One region of the Arthrobacter sp. 05T45 genome, then DNA from elsewhere that is predicted to be linked to it. Evidence: predicted binding sites of a transcription regulator. Region 1 holds the regulator's gene; the other holds the start of a gene.

The links. The regulator LexA, encoded in region 1, represses DNA repair genes until DNA is damaged. The targets are predictions, from matches to a motif close to TCGAACANNTGTTCGA.
Region 2: a site for LexA is predicted at 4,491-4,506, ahead of AC1DGD_RS11125 (DUF6504 family protein). Genes of this name have one in related genera too.

The regions. Positions count from the first base shown of each region.
Region 1 is NZ_JBFTKI010000005.1:52,365-61,198, reverse strand. Features, by position in the region: gene miaA (tRNA (adenosine(37)-N6)-dimethylallyltransferase MiaA) at 1-254, shown strand, start outside; gene dapF (diaminopimelate epimerase) at 306-1,259, shown strand; gene AC1DGD_RS07685 (class I SAM-dependent methyltransferase) at 1,240-1,854, opposite strand; gene hflX (GTPase HflX) at 2,418-4,016, shown strand; gene AC1DGD_RS07675 (ATP-dependent DNA helicase) at 4,009-6,159, shown strand; gene lexA (transcriptional repressor LexA) at 6,273-7,022, opposite strand; gene AC1DGD_RS07665 (LysM peptidoglycan-binding domain-containing protein) at 7,540-7,944, shown strand; gene AC1DGD_RS07660 (histidinol-phosphate transaminase) at 8,013-8,834, shown strand, end outside.
Region 2 is NZ_JBFTKI010000009.1:32,498-41,331, forward strand. Features, by position in the region: gene thrS (threonine--tRNA ligase) at 1-411, opposite strand, end outside; gene AC1DGD_RS11120 (DNA polymerase III subunit alpha) at 541-4,053, opposite strand; gene AC1DGD_RS11125 (DUF6504 family protein) at 4,050-4,385, opposite strand; gene AC1DGD_RS11130 (hypothetical protein) at 4,588-4,974, shown strand; gene AC1DGD_RS11135 (chorismate mutase) at 4,982-5,308, opposite strand; gene AC1DGD_RS11140 (VOC family protein) at 5,323-5,745, shown strand; gene AC1DGD_RS11145 (SOS response-associated peptidase) at 5,814-6,560, opposite strand; gene AC1DGD_RS11150 (mycoredoxin) at 6,821-7,078, shown strand; gene AC1DGD_RS11155 (S-(hydroxymethyl)mycothiol dehydrogenase) at 7,211-8,296, shown strand; gene AC1DGD_RS11160 (MBL fold metallo-hydrolase) at 8,293-8,834, shown strand, end outside.

The DNA of each region.
Region 1 (8,834 bases):
CAGCAGGGCTCCGCAGCGGCCGGACCGCGCCGCGGGCCCTCGGCTACGCCCAGTTCCTCCGGGTGCTCGACGGTGCCTCCAGCGTGGAGCAGGCCGCGGACGAAACCATCATCGCCACCCGGCAGTTCGCGCGCCGCCAGCTGACCTGGTTCCGTGCGGATCCCCGGGTCACCTGGCTGGGCTGGCACGATCCTGACCTCGTGGCCGAGGCCGCCGGCCTCTGCCGGGCGACGCCGGTTCTGCCTCCGGCGTAGCGCTTGGGTCACGGTGGCGGAGCGGTCGGGGCGGAACGGTAACCTTGGAGCATGGACGAATCCCAAGCCGTAGCCGCTGACCGTACTGCCGGCGATACCGCCCCGCTGAGCGGCCTGAAGTTTTCCAAAGGCCACGGAACGGGCAACGACTTTGTCCTGATCGCAGACCCCAACGGCGCGCTCGAGTTGAGCCCGGAGCACGTCGCGGCGCTCTGTGACCGGCACCGTGGCATCGGCGGCGACGGCCTGATCCGGGCCGTGCCTTCCCGGCTCCTGCCCGAGGGGCAGCAATTGCTGACCGCGCACCCCGATGCCGAGTGGTTCATGGACTACCGCAACGGCGACGGCTCGCTCTCTGAGATGTGCGGAAACGGAGTCCGCGTCTTTGTGCACTTCCTCATCGCCGAAGGCCTCGTGGTCCTGCCGGCCGGCGAATCGCTCGTCATTGGAACCCGGGGCGGTGCCAAGACGATCGTCCGGACGGCTGCGGGCTACGCCGTGGACATGGGCCCCTGGGAGTTCATTTTCCCGGGCGAGGCGACCGCGCGGGCCATGGACTCGCTGGTCAGCGCCGACGGGCTCGAAGTCGCACGGCCCGCCCTCTCCGTCAGCATGGGCAACCCGCACACTGTCGTGGCCCTGGCCGAAACAGCCGAACTGGAGGCCACGCAGCTGTTCACGGCCCCCCGGGTGGACCCGACGCCGCCGCACGGCACCAACGTCGAATTCGTTGTGCCCTCCGAACCACTGGTCCACGACGGCACCGGCACCATCACCATGCGGGTCCACGAGCGCGGAGTGGGGGAGACCCAGTCATGCGGCACGGGCGCCTGCGCCGCCGCCGTCGCGATTCGCCACTGGGCCGGACAGGGCGCACCGGACGCGTGGAACGTCCACGTCCCCGGCGGCGTCGTCGGCGTGAAATTCTTCCTGGGCCCGGAGGGGCACGAACACGTCGAACTCAGCGGCCCGGCCGTGATCGTCGCTAGCGGGACGCTTTCCTGATTCGAAGGATCCGGAACGACTTCGACGTGCTCTCCCGGGTCACGCTGAAGCTGGCGTCGAGCTCCGCCGAGAGCCAGCGCTGCAGCGAGTCCGAGCCGAGGTTCTTCTGGACCACGAGCCAGGCCGATCCGCCCGGCGCCAGCCTGGGAATCCACAGGCGCAGGAGGGCATGAAGCTCATCCTTGCCGATCCTGATCGGCGGGTTGGACCAGATGGTGTCAAAGCGCAGGTCGGGGTCCACGGCGTCCGGCGTGCTGGCGGATACGTTGTGCAGCCCCAACAGCCCGGCGTTTTCATTGGTCAGGGTCACGCAGCGTTCGTTCACGTCCACCGCGTAGACCTGGGCGTGCGGTGCCCGCAGGGCCATGGTCAGGGCGATCGGTCCCCAGCCGCAGCCGATATCCAGCAGGTTGCCCTGCGGCGACGGCGCCGGGACGTCGGCCAGGAGCACGGCCGTCCCCTTGTCGATCCCGTCCGGGCTGAAGATCCCCGAGGACGTCTGCAGCCGGCGCGTCTCACCGGCAAGATCCACAGTGAGCGGCTTACGGGTAAAGGGCCCGGCCGGCTGGGCGCTGAAATAGTGTGCAGACTCCATAATGGGCCAGATTAGTTCGCGGCCAGCCCGTATGGGAAACCGGGTGGGAGCGCCGGCGTCTGCTACGCTACAAAACATGATCTTGATCTCCAAGTAGCCGGCACGGGTCCCGTCCCGTCCTTGTCAGGGACGCCGAGGGGCTCCGTAGCGACGCAGGTAAACGCCTTCCGCTGAGTGCGCCATTGCACGGGTGAGTTTTCTCACCCGCGGGCGCCCGCACCACTTGGAATCCAGCCATCTTCCCAGGCACCGTGTCTTGCTGGCACCGTTTTTCGGGCACCGTGCTCCCGGTCCCGCTCCCGGGCCCGGCGTGGCGGAGGCACCTACCTCAACGTGTTTGCACCGGCACCGCCCACACAGCCAGTGTCCCCGCAGCCAGGCGCCCTAGCCGCCTCTACGTTCACCCAGCCACCGCTCCGCACAGAACCAGCCCCGCCCCGGCGCCGTTGCCGCAGGCATTCCAGGAGGCCCGCATGACCCCCCGCCGTCAGCCCAGCGCGAATACCGCCCCACAGAGCAACAATCGGCACTATTCTGAAAGAGCCGAACCTTTAAAGGAGACCATGACCAGCCACCCCAACACCGGACCCGATTCAGCAGCCCAGGACATGAGCCCTGAAGAGATTCAAGCTGTAATCGACCGGATCCTTTCCAAGGACACCCCCGCCCCAGGCCGCGGCGGCGGCACCGGCCATGGCACCGCCGCCGGTGCTGGCACCAGCAGCCCGACGTCGGTGCTCGGCAAGGCGCAGGCCATCTCCCGCCTGGACGAGGTGTACACCAACTTCGACGGCGACCAGCAGGACCTTGAGGAACGGCACGCACTGCGCCGCAAGGCCGGCCTGTCCACCGAGCTCGAAGACGTCACCGAGGTCGAATACCGGCAGTTGCGCCTTGAGCGCGTCGTCCTGGCCGGCCTCTGGACCGAGGGCACCCTCGCGGACGCGGAGAACTCCCTGCGTGAACTTGCCGCCCTCGCTGAGACGGCCGGCTCCGAGGTCCTCGACGGGCTCGTCCAGCGGCGTGCCAAGCCCGATCCCGGGACTTTCCTAGGCTCCGGCAAGGCACAGGAGCTGAAAGCCATCGTGATGTCCACCGGCGCCGACACCGTCGTCGTTGACGCCGAATTGGCCCCGTCCCAGCGGCGCGGGCTGGAGGACATCGTCAAGGTCAAGGTCATTGACCGTACAGCGCTGATCCTGGACATCTTCGCCCAGCACGCCAAGAGCCGTGAAGGCAAGGCGCAGGTGGAGCTCGCCCAGCTCGAATACCTGCTCCCGCGCCTGCGCGGCTGGGGTGAATCGATGTCCCGCCAGGCCGGTGGCCAGGTGGGCGGCGCCGGTGCCGGCATGGGCTCGCGTGGTCCCGGTGAGACCAAGATCGAACTGGACCGCCGTCGGATCCGCACCCGGATGGCCAAGCTGCGGCGCGAAATCGCCGCTATGAAGCCTGCCCGGGAAACGAAGCGCGCCAACCGCCGTCGTAATGCCGTGCCCTCTGTCGCCATCGCCGGGTACACCAACGCCGGGAAGTCCTCGCTGCTGAACCGGCTGACCGACGCAGGGGTGCTGGTGGAAAACGCCCTGTTCGCCACCCTGGACCCCACCGTCCGCAAGGCCGAAACCGCTGACGGGCTGGGATACACCCTGGCCGACACCGTGGGCTTTGTCCGTTCCCTGCCCACCCAGCTCGTGGAGGCATTCCGCTCCACGCTGGAAGAGGTCGCCGACTCTGACCTGATCCTGCATGTCGTGGACGTCTCGCACCCGGATCCGGAAGGCCAGATCGCGGCTGTCCGGACGGTCTTCAGCGAAGTCGACGCGCGCAAGGTTCCGGAAATCATTGTCCTGAACAAGGCCGACGCCGCTGACCCGTTCGTGGTCGAACGGCTCAAGCAGCGCGAGCCGCGCCACGTGGTGGTCTCGGCCCGCACCGGCGAAGGCATTCCGGAACTGCTCAAGGCCATCAGCGACGGCATTCCGCGGCCCAGCGTGAAGCTTGAACTGCTCATCCCGTACAACCGCGGGGATCTGATCAGCAAGCTCCACGAAAGCGACGCCGAGATCCTCAGCCTCGACCACGAGGAAACCGGGACCCGTGCCGTGGTGATGGTGCGTGAAGGACTCGCCGCCGAACTGGATCCCTTCATCAGCAATGACTGAGGCTGCGGTGACCAGGACCGACGCCGATCCAGCTGACGCCGAACCAGCCGACGCCGAACCAGCTGACGCTGGGCCGGCCGACGCCGACACCGGCGCCGGTTCGGTTGCCGGCGCGGCCGGCGAGGAGTTTGTTGTTAAGCTGCTCGACCGTGCCGTGTCCGGCATGGGCGGGCAGAGCCGCGATGGCCAGCACGAAATGGCCCGGCAGGTGGCGCGCGCGATAGACAGCGGCGATCACCTGCTGGTCCAGGCCGGCACCGGCACCGGCAAGTCGCTGGCCTACCTGATTCCGCTGATCGCGCATTCGCTGACCAGCAACAAACCCACCCTAGTCTCCACCGCCACCCTGGCACTGCAAACGCAGATTGTGGGCCGGGACCTGCCCAGGCTGCTCAAGACCATCACCCCTGCCCTGGAGCGGCCCGTCAAGGTCGCCCTGGTCAAGGGCCGGTCCAACTACGTCTGCCGGCACAAACTCGAGGGCGGCTTCCCGTCCGAAGAACCTTCCGAGGGACAGCTGTTTTCCCTCGGCGAGGACACGTCCGTGCCGCACTTCGCCGCCGCACTTGGCGGGCCGTCCTCCCAGCTGGGCAAGGAAGTTGTCCGGCTGCGCGAATGGGCCGAGGAGACCGCCACGGGGGACCGCGACGAGCTCATGCCGGGCGTCACGGACCGGGCCTGGCGCCAGGTCTCGGTCACCTCCATGGAGTGCCTCGGCGCGCAGAAATGCCCGCTCGCGGCCGAATGCTTCAGCGAACTGGCACGGCAGAACGCCGCCGATGCCGACGTCGTGGTCACCAACCACGCCATGCTCGCCGTCAGTGCCTTCGAAGGCCTGGCGGTCCTGCCGGAGTACGACGTCGTCGTGGTGGATGAAGCACACGAACTTCAGGACCGCGTCACGGGCGCGGTCTCGGGCCAGCTCTCCGTGGCGATGGTGCACGCCGCCGCGTCCGGGGCCCGGAAGCACACGGGCATCACCGTGGATGCGCTGAACAATGCCGCCGCCCACCTGGAGCTCGCCATCGACGGCGTCCCCAGCGGGCTGATGCCCAACGGCCTGAACAGCGAGCAGCTGGACTGCATCGACCAACTGCGCGACGCGTGCCGCGCCGCCCTGTCCGATTCCAAGGGGGACAGCTCCGTGTCGGCGGACGGCGGACGGCAGCTGGCCCGCTCGCGCCTCATGGTCATCCTGGAGCTCTGTGAACGCCTCCTGGCCGCGCGCGAAAACCGCGAAGTCGTGTGGTTCTCCCGCAACAGCAGCTTCGACCCGGCGCAGGGCTACTCCCAGCCGGACGAGAGCGCGCCGGCGTTGATCAACGTTGCCCCGCTGAGCGTCGCAGGGCGGTTGCGCGAGGGCCTGTTCGCGGACCACACCGTCATCCTCACCTCGGCCACACTGGCCATCGGCGCTGCCTTCGAACCCGCCGCCGGCGGCCTGGGCCTGGTTGGCAACGGCGCCCCGAGCTGGACCGGCGTCGACGTCGGCTCCCCGTTCGACTACCCGAAGCAGGGCATCCTCTACGTAGCCAGGCACCTGCCCAAACCCGGCCGCGGAACGTCCCCCGAGGCCCTGGACGAACTCGAGAAGCTGATCCGCGCCTCCGGCGGAGGCGCCCTTTGCCTGTTCTCCTCGCGGCGCGCCGCAGAGGAAGCAGCCGAGGCCATGCGGCCCCGGCTGGGCCTCAGCATCCTGTGCCAGGGGGAGTCGACCATGACGGCGCTCGTGCGGCAGTTTGCCGACGAACCTGACACGTGTTTGTTCGGCACCATGTCCCTCTGGCAGGGCGTCGACGTCCCTGGCGTGTCCTGCCGGCTGGTGGTCATCGACCGGATTCCCTTCCCGCGGCCGGACGACCCGCTGATGACGGCACGTTCGCGGGCCGTGGCCCAGTCCGGCGGCAATGGCTTCATGGCCGTCTCGGCCACGCACGCCGCCATCCGCCTCGCGCAGGGCGCCGGACGGCTGATCCGCTCGACCTCGGATAAGGGCGTGGTGGCAGTGCTGGATTCGCGGCTCTCCACGGAGCGTTACGGCGGCTTCCTGCGCGCCGCGCTGCCGCCGTTCTGGCCCACCACCGATTCATCGATAGCCATGGCAGCCCTGAAGCGCCTGGCGAAAGACTCCGCGAAAGCTTAAGTCCCAAACCGGGGCCGTCACCCTGCGCCGGAAATCGGCCGCGGGGTGGCCGCTCCGAACTGGCGGCATGGCCCGGGATGGCTAAGGGGAGCGCAGTTTAGAGTGAGCGCAGTTTAGAGGGAGCGCAGTACCGATACGACCTTGCCCATGATGACGGCGTGGTCGCCCAGGATGGGCTCGTACTGGGTGTTTTGCGGCAACAGCCACGTGTGGCCGTCCCGCTGGCGGAAGGTCTTGACCGTGGCTTCGTCGTCCAGCAGGGCGGCGACGATATCGCCGTTCACGGCATCACCCTGGCGGCGGACAACCACCCAGTCGCCGTCGCAGATGGCGGCGTCGATCATCGAGTCGCCGGCCACCTTGAGCATGAAGAGTTCGCCATGGCCCACGAGTTGGCGGGGCAGCGGCATGACGTCCTCCACCACCTGGTCCGCGAGGATCGGCCCGCCGGCGGCGATGCGTCCGACGAACGGCACCATTGCCGTGTCAGTGGCGCTGGCGAGCTCGGTTACCGACAGGCCGCCGACGGCCCGCAAGGGGCTGGACTTCTCGATACCAGATATCGGTGTGGCCCCCTCGTCTAGGGTCAGCGGCATGAGTACTTCCATGGCCCGGGGCCGCTTCGGATCGCGCCGCAGGTAGCCGAGCTTTTCCAGTTGGGAGAGCTGGTGGGTCACGCTCGACAGGCTGGCGAGACCGACGGTGTCGCCGATTTCGCGCATGGACGGCGGGTAGCCCTTGTCCGTGACGGACCGCTGGATGGTCTCCAGGATTTTCTTTTGCCGGACGGTGAGGCTCTTGGGGGCCCGGGCGGGCTGCGGGCTCCGTGGGGTGGCCCTGCCGCCGGTGGCTTGTGCTGCCATGTTCGCCAACGCCTTTCCGTTCCGCCCGGCTGCCGTGGCTGCTGTCACCGGGAACTTCCGGCCTGAAATGTCAGACCCTGCTGATCAACTACGAATGAATTCCCACTGTTAGTTCGAAAGTGGGAGTTCGAAAGTGGTTGTCCTGTCCCTCAAAAATAGGCCAGCCGCAGACCTTTTTCAAACATTTGTTCTAGCGAGTCTCGACATCGTTCGTTAGTAAGTGCTAAAACAGAACCAGCAAGATTCGAATATGTGTTCGATTCGGACGATCTAGGTTCGCAGGCAATGTTCGGTTCTATGTTCGAAGGTTCGGCCGGTTGGCGGCGAGTACGTGAGTACGCCGGGCGGCAACTTATGGTCCAGGAGGGCTCAGTTCATGTCAGTTTCAAGCGCGTTTGACGGCACTAACATTCAGGGCGTCACGACCCGCCACCGTGGTGTTGGTCCGGGTGGCGCAGCGGATCGCCGCAGCATCGGACACGGCGGCCTCGCCCAAAGCGGTTCCAGTCACGGCAACGTGTACCCGCTCAACGCCAGGCGCCGCGGCTCCGCGCAGTCGCGGGCGCAGCAAGGAGCCGCCGCCGCGGTTTCCGGCGGCCGGACCAAGCAGCCGCCGCTTCGGCTCACCCGGCGCGGACGCTTCGTCTTTTTCGGCGTCCCCCTGATTCTGCTGGCGGCGTTCATCCTGTCCTTCAGCGGATTCCTCAACGCTCCCGCGAAAGCGGCAGATTCCGCAGACCAGCTCTCGGTGACGCCGACCGTATCCGTCACAGTCCAACCGGGGGAGTCCCTCTGGGCCATTGCCGGGTCGGTGGCCCCGGAGCGCGATCCCCGCGATGTTGTGGCCGATATCGTGCAGTTGAACAATCTGGACGCCGCGCGTGTGATGCCGGGCCAGCAACTGTTTGTTCCGTCCAAGTAGCCACCCCCGGGTGCCGTCGCGGGCGTCACAGTTTCAGCGCCCGTCCCGCTACCACTTAAACTGGTCACGTGACTGACCAGCTTGAGCGCCTCAACCGACTGCCCCTCCGAACCAATCTGCGTGGCCTGCGTCCGTATGGCGCGCCGCAGCTGGACGTCCCCATCCTGCTCAACGTCAACGAGAACACCCATGGGGTCCCGGCCGATGTCCGCGCCGCGATTACCGAAGCCGTGAGCGCCGCCGCTGCCGGGCTGAACCGCTATCCGGACCGCGAATTCACCGAATTGCGCGAAGCCCTCGCCGAATACCTTGGCCATGGGCTGGACGCGGAGAACATCTGGGCCGCGAATGGTTCCAACGAAGTCCTTCAGCAAATCCTCCAGGCCTTCGGGGGCCCTGGCCGGACGGCCCTCGGGTTCCCTCCCACGTATTCGATGTACCCGCTGCTGGCCTCCGGCACGGATACGGAGTACGTCGTCGGGGCCCGCGCGTCCGACTATGGGCTCAGTGCGGAATCAGCGGCACAGCAAGTCCGCGAGCTTCAGCCCAACATTGTCTTCCTCTGTTCCCCGAACAACCCGACCGGCACGGGGCTGGGCCTTGATGTGGTCGAGGCAGTCTATGACGCCGGCGAGGCCAGCCAGACCATCGTGATCGTCGACGAGGCCTATCACGAGTTCGCCCACGACGGCACGCCCAGTGCCCTCACCCTGCTGCCTGGCCGGGAGCGGCTCATCGTCTCGCGCACCATGAGCAAGGCCTTCGCCCTCGCGGGTGCGCGGCTCGGCTACATGGCCGCGGCCCCGGAGGTCGCGGATGCCCTGCGCCTGGTCCGTCTCCCGTACCACCTCTCCGCTATCACCCAGGCTGCGGCCCTGGCTGCCCTGCGC
Region 2 (8,834 bases), on a different contig from region 1:
CACGCGGCGCACGAACTTCTGGTTCTGGTTGATGATCTTCTGCATCATCTTTTCGAGCTGGCGGAGGTCTTCCGGGGTGAACGGTTCCGCGACGTCGAAGTCGAAGTAGAAGCCGTCCGTGATGTAGGGGCCGATGCCGAGCTTTGCGTCGGGGCGCAGCTGCTGCACGGCCTGGGCCATGACGTGGGCCGTGGAGTGGCGCAGGACGTTGAGCCCGTCCGGGGAATCAATGGTGACGGCCTCGACGGCGGCGTCCTCGGGAAGGGGCTGGTCCAGGTCCTTCAACTCGCCGTTAACGCGGGCCACAACGACGTCGCGGCGCTCAAAGAAGAGTTCCGCGCCGGTGGTCCCGGTAGTCACCTTGGTCTCTTCGCCGTCGACGAGAAGGGTGATCTGCTGGGCATCTGACACGGGTGTCTCCTATTCAAAGTTAAGGCTTCGTAGCTTGTGGCGTACGGGGACCACAGCCAGCCTCGTCCATGCTATCGGTTTCTCCAGAGGCCAACCAACGCGCCACGAGCGAGCCGCACCGCCGGCCGGTCAGCCGCCCAGCCCGGTGATGGCGAGGTTCCTGCTGATCCCGTCCAGGGGGCTGGACAGGGGGCCGGACAGGTAAGGCTCCTGCCGGCCGGCGGCGCCGGGAGCCGATGCCGGGAACGGGAGGGTCTCCGGGCGGCTGAGGTCCCAGGCCATGGAGGCGCTGATGCTGATCCCCCGCGGCCCGGTCCGGCGGGTGGTGCCGCGGATCAGGAGCAGGCGGGTGCCGAACAGCAAGGGTCCGGACTGCTCCTGCGCCTCGTGGAAGAACACCGAATCCACACAGCCCGTGCCGTCGTCGACGCTGATGAACACCACACGCCGGCCGCCCCTCATGGGCGGGGTCTGGGTGGCCACCCGGACCCCGGCCACCAGCACCTCCGTGCCGTTGCGCAGTCCCAGCAGCTTGTCCGCGGTGGTGACGCCCAGCCGGTCCAGCAGCGGGCGGTGGCTGGTCATGAGGTGCTCGCTGACGTCCACAGCCATCAGGTCCAGTTCCGCTCGGACGTTATCCACCATGCTGGGTGCGGGCAGTGCCGCCACCAGGTTCGTCAACTCCACGTCCCCCAGCGGCAACGCCAGCTGGCCCTCAATGACTTCCACGCCCTTCCGGAGGGGGCGGGCCTGGAGTTTTTGCAGGTGCTGGACCAGATCCGCCCGGTTGGCTTCTCCCCCGGACGCCCGGTGCAGCGAATCGAAGGCGCCCAGCTGGGCCAGTCGCTGGATGCTGGGCCGGCTGAGCCGCGACCTGGCCCGCAGGTCCGCCAGGGAGTCGTAGGGCTGGCCGGCCACAATCCGTTTCAGCTCGGCGCCGGAGAGCCCGAAGATACCGTTCAGGCTCAGCCGGATGCCCAGCCTGCCCCGGTCCGGCCCGGTTTGCACCCGCTCCACCCGGTACTCGGCCTGGCTCCGGTTGATGTCGAGGGGAAGGATGGGGATCCCCAGCCGGCGGGCCTCGGCCACGAGCAGGCGTTTGGGGTACATTCCGGGGTCGTGTTCCCAGAGCCCGGCGAGGAACGCCTCCGGGTGGTGTGCCTTAAGCCAGGCCGACTGATAGGTGGGCACTGCGAAGGCGGCTCCGTGGGCCTTGCAGAACCCGAAGCTGCCAAAGGCCTTCAGCGTGCCCCAGACCTTGTCCACCACCTCGGGACTGTAGTTCCGGGCCCGCGCCTCCTTCCGGAAAAACTCCTCCACCCTGGCTTCCAACACGTCGTTGCCCAGCGCACGGCGGAACTCGTCGGCCCGCGCCAGCCCGCACCCGGTCATGACGTCGAAGGTCTTGAGGATCTGCTCGTGGAAGACCGTGACCCCGTGGGTCTCTTTCAGGACAGGTTTGAGGTCCGGGTGCGGGTAGACCTCGGGGGCGAATCCATGCCGGTGCTCCAGGAAGGGCCGGACCATGTCGGATTTCATCGGACCCGGGCGGAACAGGGAAATGTCGATAATGAGATCGTTGAACTCCCGGGGGGCCAACTTGCCGATCAGTTCGCGCTGGCCAGGGGACTCGATCTGGAAGCAGCCCAGGGTGTGGGTGCTGCGGATCAGTTCAAAGGTTGGCTCGTCATCGAGCGGGACGGCGTTGAGGTCGATGCGCCCGTCCTCGGCGATGTAGTCCGGGCCCGCCCCGTCCGGCCCGGCCGGATGCGCGCCGGCGGCCACCACCTCGGCCTTGGACGGGTGGAGCCGGATCACTTCCCGGACGGCGAAGGCCATGGCGCTCTGCATCCGGACGCCAAGTACATCGAGTTTCAGCATGCCCATGGGGTCCATGTCGTGCTTGTCGAACTGGCTCATGGGCAGGCCCAGGCCGCTGGGCTGGACGGGGGTGCGGTCCAGCAGGGTGGCATCGCCGAGGATGACGCCGCACGGGTGCATGGAGATGTGGCGGGGCAGCCGGTCCAGCCGCTCCGTGAGGTCCACCAGCAGGTCCAGCTGCTGGTTCTCGGAGAAGCCTCGCTGCTCCACCCGGTCCGCGAATTCCTTCAGCTCGGGTTTCTCCACGAGGGCTTCGCGGAAGTGCCGGGCCGAGAACCGCCACAGCTGCTTGGCGATTTCCCCGACCTCGCCGTCGTCCATGCCCAGGGCCAGGCCGGCATCGCGCACGGCACCGCGAGCGCGGTACCCGTTCTGCATGCTCATCAGCGTGACGCGTTCGGCGCCGAAGCGCTCAAAGATCTTCCGGTAGACGTTGTGCCGTTCGGCGCTTTCGACGTCGATGTCTATGTCCGGCAGCGTGGCACGGTCGCGGGAGAGGAAGCGTTCAAAGATGAGGTCGTGCTCGAGCGGGTTCACCTGGCTGATGTCGATCAGGTAGTTGACCAGGCTGGAGGCGCCCGAACCGCGCGCGGCCGCCCGGATGCCCAGGGCCAGGATCATCCGGGAGACCTCTGCGACGGTCAGGAAGTACGAGGCGAAACCCAGCGAGTCGATGATCCGAAGCTCATGCTCCAGCCTGGCCCGCAGCTGCTTTTCCCGCTGCCCGGAAATGCCCGGGAAGCGGCGGCCGATGCCGGCCTCACACCGCAGGGTCAGTTCGGCGAGCGCGTCGCCGTCGATCCCGATCACGGATGCCTCCGGGACCACGGGCCGTTTCCAGCCCATGTCGGCTTCCGGATCCATGCGGCAGCGGTCCGCGAGCGCCTCGGTCTGGGCCAGGAGCCGCTTGAGGTCCGCCGTGCCGTAGCCGGCGGCGTGGATGATCTCCTTGCCCAGCTGCAGCATCCGGGCCGCCGATTTGAGCCAGCCCTGCCCGTTGGGCTGCAGCAGCGGGGCAGCCGAGAGCTCGGGGAGGGATTTCAGTGTCCGGGCCGAGTCCAGCACATCGGCGGTGGCCGCGCCGTCCTCAGCCACGTACCGCACAGCGTTGCTCAGCACGGCGGGCACCCCGTGTTCTGCGGCGAGTTTGAGCATGCGCACCGCGTGGGCGGTGCTCAGCGGTTCCCCGGGCGGGCTGAGCTGGGACACAACCTCTGCCGCCAACGTTCCGGGGGGCATGGCGTCCAGCCATCGTTTGAACAGGGTGCGGGGCCGCAGGTAGCGCCGGCCGCCCATGGCCCGGCCGACGTCGGAGTCCGGGCCGATCAGCACTGTCAGGACCGGCTTCAGGGTTTCCGGGTGCAGGGTGCGGGAGGCCAGTTCCGCCCGGGTGACGGCCACCGGCACTATTCCCCCGGCCTTGCCCGTGGTGCGGGCGTGGGCGTCGGAGATCAGCCGGCACAGCGCCCGGTAGCCGGCACCGTTGTTGTGTCCGTGCGCCAGCACGACGACGCGTCCCCCGAGCTGGGTACGGTGGTCGCCGTCGTCGTCAAAGACTGCAAGGTCCACCCCGACGATTGCATCCAGCCCGGCTGCCATGCACGCCTTCAGGTGCTTGACGGTTCCGTACAGGCCGTCGCGGTCCGTGCAGGCCAGCGCGGTGGCGCCGTCAGCGGCGGCCGCGGCGGCAAGTTCCTCCGGCCAGGAGACGCCATAGTGGGCGCTGAACGCGGTGGAGACGTGCAGATGGGTGAAACTCATGCTGATTCGGGCTTCCGGAGGGGCTGCAGGGCGTCGTGGATCTTCAGGAGCCGCCACCGGCCGCTGCCGACATGCCGGGTCAGGTCAAGGGTGAGGGTGGAATCCGCGGCGTGATCCCCGGCCGCACGCACCTGGACCCGCCAGATCTCATGGTCCACCAGGCCCGGCCCGCTTCCGAGTGGCGCCCGGCGTTCCTCGGCCCACCATTGGCGGCGTTCGTACCAGCGGACGGGGTCCGCGCAGACCGTGTAGCGCCGGCCGGCCCAGTCGAGGCGCAGGGGCTGGCCCGAGGGCGTGCAGACGACATCCACGGACTCGCTGAAAATACCCACGTTGCCTCCCGACCCAGTCCGGGCTGGAGCCGGCCCAGTCCCCGCTTCGACTTCCTACGTCCATTCCGCTTCCGGCGCCCCCAGTTCCAGGCCCCATGAATTTATTCGAACATATCTTCGAATAAAATCAGTCTACGTCGGAGAGGCGACAAAACCCAGATCGGGGGTGGACTCACGCAGGTACAGGTAGCAGGATTGAGCCATGAGCTCCCATAACGCACTCCTGAAGCACGTAAGCATCGCCGCCAAGGATCCAACCTTGGTGGCGACTTTTGATATAGACGGAAACATCCCCGGCCAGGGCGCCTACGTGGTGGGGCTCTTGGCAGCCACCCCGGACTATTCCCACCAGCGCAGGATGGGGATCGAGTTCATGAACGGCGAAGCCGTGTCCTTCTACTGCTTCAGCCACGACGGCACCGAGGAAAATTTCGACCTCAAGGGGGTCGAACACTCGGGCAACACCATTACCGGCCATTTCCCGCTTACGACTGTGCTTGGCCTGCCCAAGGGCCATCTCATGACGGCCTTCAGCGATTGTGACGGCCGGGACTACCAGGCCAACGTGCCTGTCGAAGAAGCCCTCTAGGCATCTTCTAGGAGCTGGACTTGTACACTTCCAGCTCGAGCGTGATGAAGGCATCGATCATCGCCCGGTAGGTCTTCTCGACAAGTTCGACGTCGATGTCCTTCTTTTCCGCCGTGGCGCGGACGTGTTCGATGACCCGCTCCACACGCCCGGGCGCACGGACCTCGGCGCTGTCCGCCTTGAGGGTCCCGGCGATCCGGATCAGCCGTTCCCGGCGCCCGATCAAGGACACGATCTGCTCGTCCACCTCGTCAACAGCCACCCGCACGGCGGCGAGCTGTTCGCGGTCGGCCTGGGCGGCCTTGTCGTCTGCGTGATTTGTGGGCATGTGCATGACAGTATCGAAAGATGCAGCCACGAGTCGACTTCATATCGCTAGGTGTCCGCAGTGTTGACGCCTCACGCCGCTTCTACGTCGATGGCCTCGGATGGCCGGTCCACCGGGAAGTCCCCGGGGAGGTGCTCTTCATCCAGGTCAACCACGGCCTCATCCTTTCGCTCTGGGACGCGGGTCAAATGCAGTCCGAGGCGGCCACCGATCCCCCTGCCGGCATTGCGTGCATCACGCTCAGCCACAACCTGGCCGGCACGGTGGACGTCGACCGGGTGATGGCCGAAGCCGGGACCGCGGGAGCCCGCATCGTTGCGGCACCGAAGACCCAGCCCTGGGGCGGCTACACCGGCTACTTCGCCGATCCCGACGGCTACCGCTGGGAGGTCGCCTTCAACCCCGACTGGTCGGTCGACGGCGGCGGCAAAGTAACGCTCTGACTCAGGTAACCAGTGCCGCCCCGTGCCTTGGCAGCCGCCGGGCAGCCGCCAGACAGGCCGGCGTACCGCTAGAACAGGCTCCCCACCGGCTGGATGAGTTCCGGTGAGTCATTCCTGACGTTCCCGACGGCGGTGCCGACGGCGTCGATCGTCCAGCCTTCCGCGACGTCGTGCGCCCCGGCCCGGACCAGATCCACGAGCCCGGCCGCATCATCGGCCTGCGGGTCCAGCCACGTCTGCATGGTCTCGCGGTTCATGGGCAGCGGAACCCTGTCATGCAGCGCGGTCAGCTCGGCCAGCATTCCCCCGGCGTAGCCCTCCGGCGGCGAGTCGGTGGTCATGATCGAGGTCGAGAGCATCCAGCGCTCCGGGTCACCCTCTGCCTTGGACGGGTCCCGCCACCATTCATAGAGTCCCGCGAAGACAATGGGGCGTCCGTCCTTGGGATGGACGTAGTAGGGCTGCTTGGTGCGGCCCTCGCCCTTCCACTCGTAGTAGCCATCCGCCGGGACGGCGCAGCGACGGGCGCGGGTCGCTTTCCGGAAGGCGGGCTTCTCCAGCACGGTCTCGCTGCGGGCATTGATCATCTTGGACCCGATGCCCGGGTCCTTGGCCCAGGACGGCACCAGGCCCCAGCGCGCAATGTGCAGTTGGCGGACCGGTTCTCCCTCCACAAGCCGTTCGAGCAGGATCGGCACATCAGCCGTCGGGGCCACGTTCCACGACGGCGGAATCGCGATCTCATCCTCCAGCCCGGCATCGAATTCGGCCAGCAGGTCTCCGACGGCCCGGGCCATCACGTAGCGTCCACACATGGCATCAGCATGCCACCGCACCCATCCCATGTCATCCGCCGAGCCGCCTGAGCCCGCCGAGGTCGCCGGAAACGTGCGAAGTCGCCGGAACTTTCCGGCGATTTCGCATCTTTACCGCGAAGTCGCGTCGGACGGCGTAGGGGGCAGCGCTCTCTGCGGGAATAGCGGGCTGCAGGGTACGGTTGTTGGCAGTGACGTACGACTTCAGTGGGCGCCCGGCCTGATACGCCGGCCCCATCCACTTACTTGAGGAGAACTTCGTGGACTTCACCCCCGAATCCGGCACCATCACTATGTTTTCGACCACGTGGTGCGGCTACTGCAACCGGCTGAAGAAGCAGCTGGACGCACAGGGCATCGGGTACACCGAGATCAACATCGAGGAAGTCGAAGGCACGGCCGATCTCGTCGAGCAGCTCAACGGAGGCAACCGCACCGTCCCCACCGTGCTGTTCCCCGACGGCACCGCCGCCACCAACCCCTCCGCAGCTGAGGTCAAGAGCCGGCTCGCCGCCTAGGCCCTTCCTGCATCCCAGGACACCACCAAACCACGACGGCGCGGCCTCCCAAGGGCCGCGCCGCCGCCCGTTGTGCCAGTAACCAGTAAGTTGTGCCAGCAATCCGCGTTCCAGAACAGAGGAGCTTGTTTCATGGTCCATAAAGTCAAAGCCGCAGTTGTCCGTTCCAAGAATGCCGACGTCACCCTGGAGACGATCCTGGTGCCGGACCCGGGCCCCGGCGAGGCCCTCGTGGACATCCTCACCTGCGGTGTCTGCCACACCGATCTGCACTACAAGCAGGGCGCCATCAACGACGACTTCCCCTTCCTGCTCGGCCACGAGGCCACCGGCGTTGTCAGTGCCGTGGGACCGGACGTCACCGAGGTCGCCCCCGGGGACCGCGTGGTGCTGAACTGGCGGGCAGTCTGCGGCGAGTGCCGCGCCTGCCGCCGGGGCCAGCCGCAGTACTGCTTCAATACCCACAACGCCACCCAGAAAATGACGCTGGAGGACGGCACCGAGCTGACGGCCGCGCTGGGCATCGGTGCCTTCGCCGAAAAGACCCTCGTAGCGGCCGGCCAGTGCACCAAGGTGGACGACGACGCCGATCCCGCCGCCGTCGGCCTGCTCGGCTGCGGCGTCATGGCAGGCATCGGCGCGGCGATCAACACCGGAAACGTCCAGCGCGGCGATTCGGTCGCCGTGATCGGCTGCGGCGGAGTCGGCACGGCGGCCGTCGCCGGCGCGGCGCTCGCCGGCGCCACCACCGTGATCGCCGTCGACATCGACGCCAAAAAGCTCCAGCGCGCCAAGGACCTCGGCGCCACCCACACGGTGGACTCCTCCGCCGTCGACCCCGTCGAAGCAATCCGCGAACTGACCGGTGGTTTCGGCGCCGATGTGGTGATCGACGCCGTCGGCCGCCCGGAAACATACAAGCAGGCCTTCTACGCCCGGGACCTCGCCGGCACGGTGGTCCTGGTGGGTGTGCCGAGCCCCGAGATGACCCTGGAACTGCCGCTGCTGGATGTGTTCGGGCGCGGCGGCTCCCTGAAGTCCTCCTGGTACGGCGACTGCCTGCCTTCGCGCGACTTCCCCACACTCATCAGCCTCTACCGGCAGGGCAAGCTGGACCTGGACGCCTTCGTGACGGAGCGGATCACGATCGACCAGATCGAGGAGGCCTTCACGAAGATGCATGCCGGCGCTGTGCTGCGCTCGGTGGTGGAGCTGTGAACGCCGGCCCTGTGAGCATCCGGATCGACCGGCTGGTCACCTCCGGGACGTTTTCCCTCGACGGCGGCACCTGGGATGTTGAGAACAACGTCTGGATCCTCGGGGACGACGCCGAATGCGTCATCATCGACCCGGCCCACGATCCCGCTGCCGTGGCCGCGGCCGTCTCGGGCCGGAAGGTCACCGCAATCCTGCTCACGCACGGCCACGATGACCACATCAGCGCCGTGGGCGAGGTCCGGACTCTCGTGAACGCGCCGGTGTACCTGCACCGGGACGACTGGATGCTGTGGGAGCGGGTGTTCCCCGGCACCAAGCCGGACCACGCCATTGCCGACGGCGACACGTTCGACGTCGCAGGGGCAAGACTCGTGGCACGGCACACCCCCGGCCACTCGCCCGGGTCCGTGTGCTTCCTTCTCGAAAGCGAAGGCACCTTGCTTAGCGAAAAAACAGTGTTCAGCGGGGACACGCTGTTCCAGGGTGGCCCCGGGGCGACGGGCCGATCCTTCAGCGATTTCCCGACCATCATCGAGTC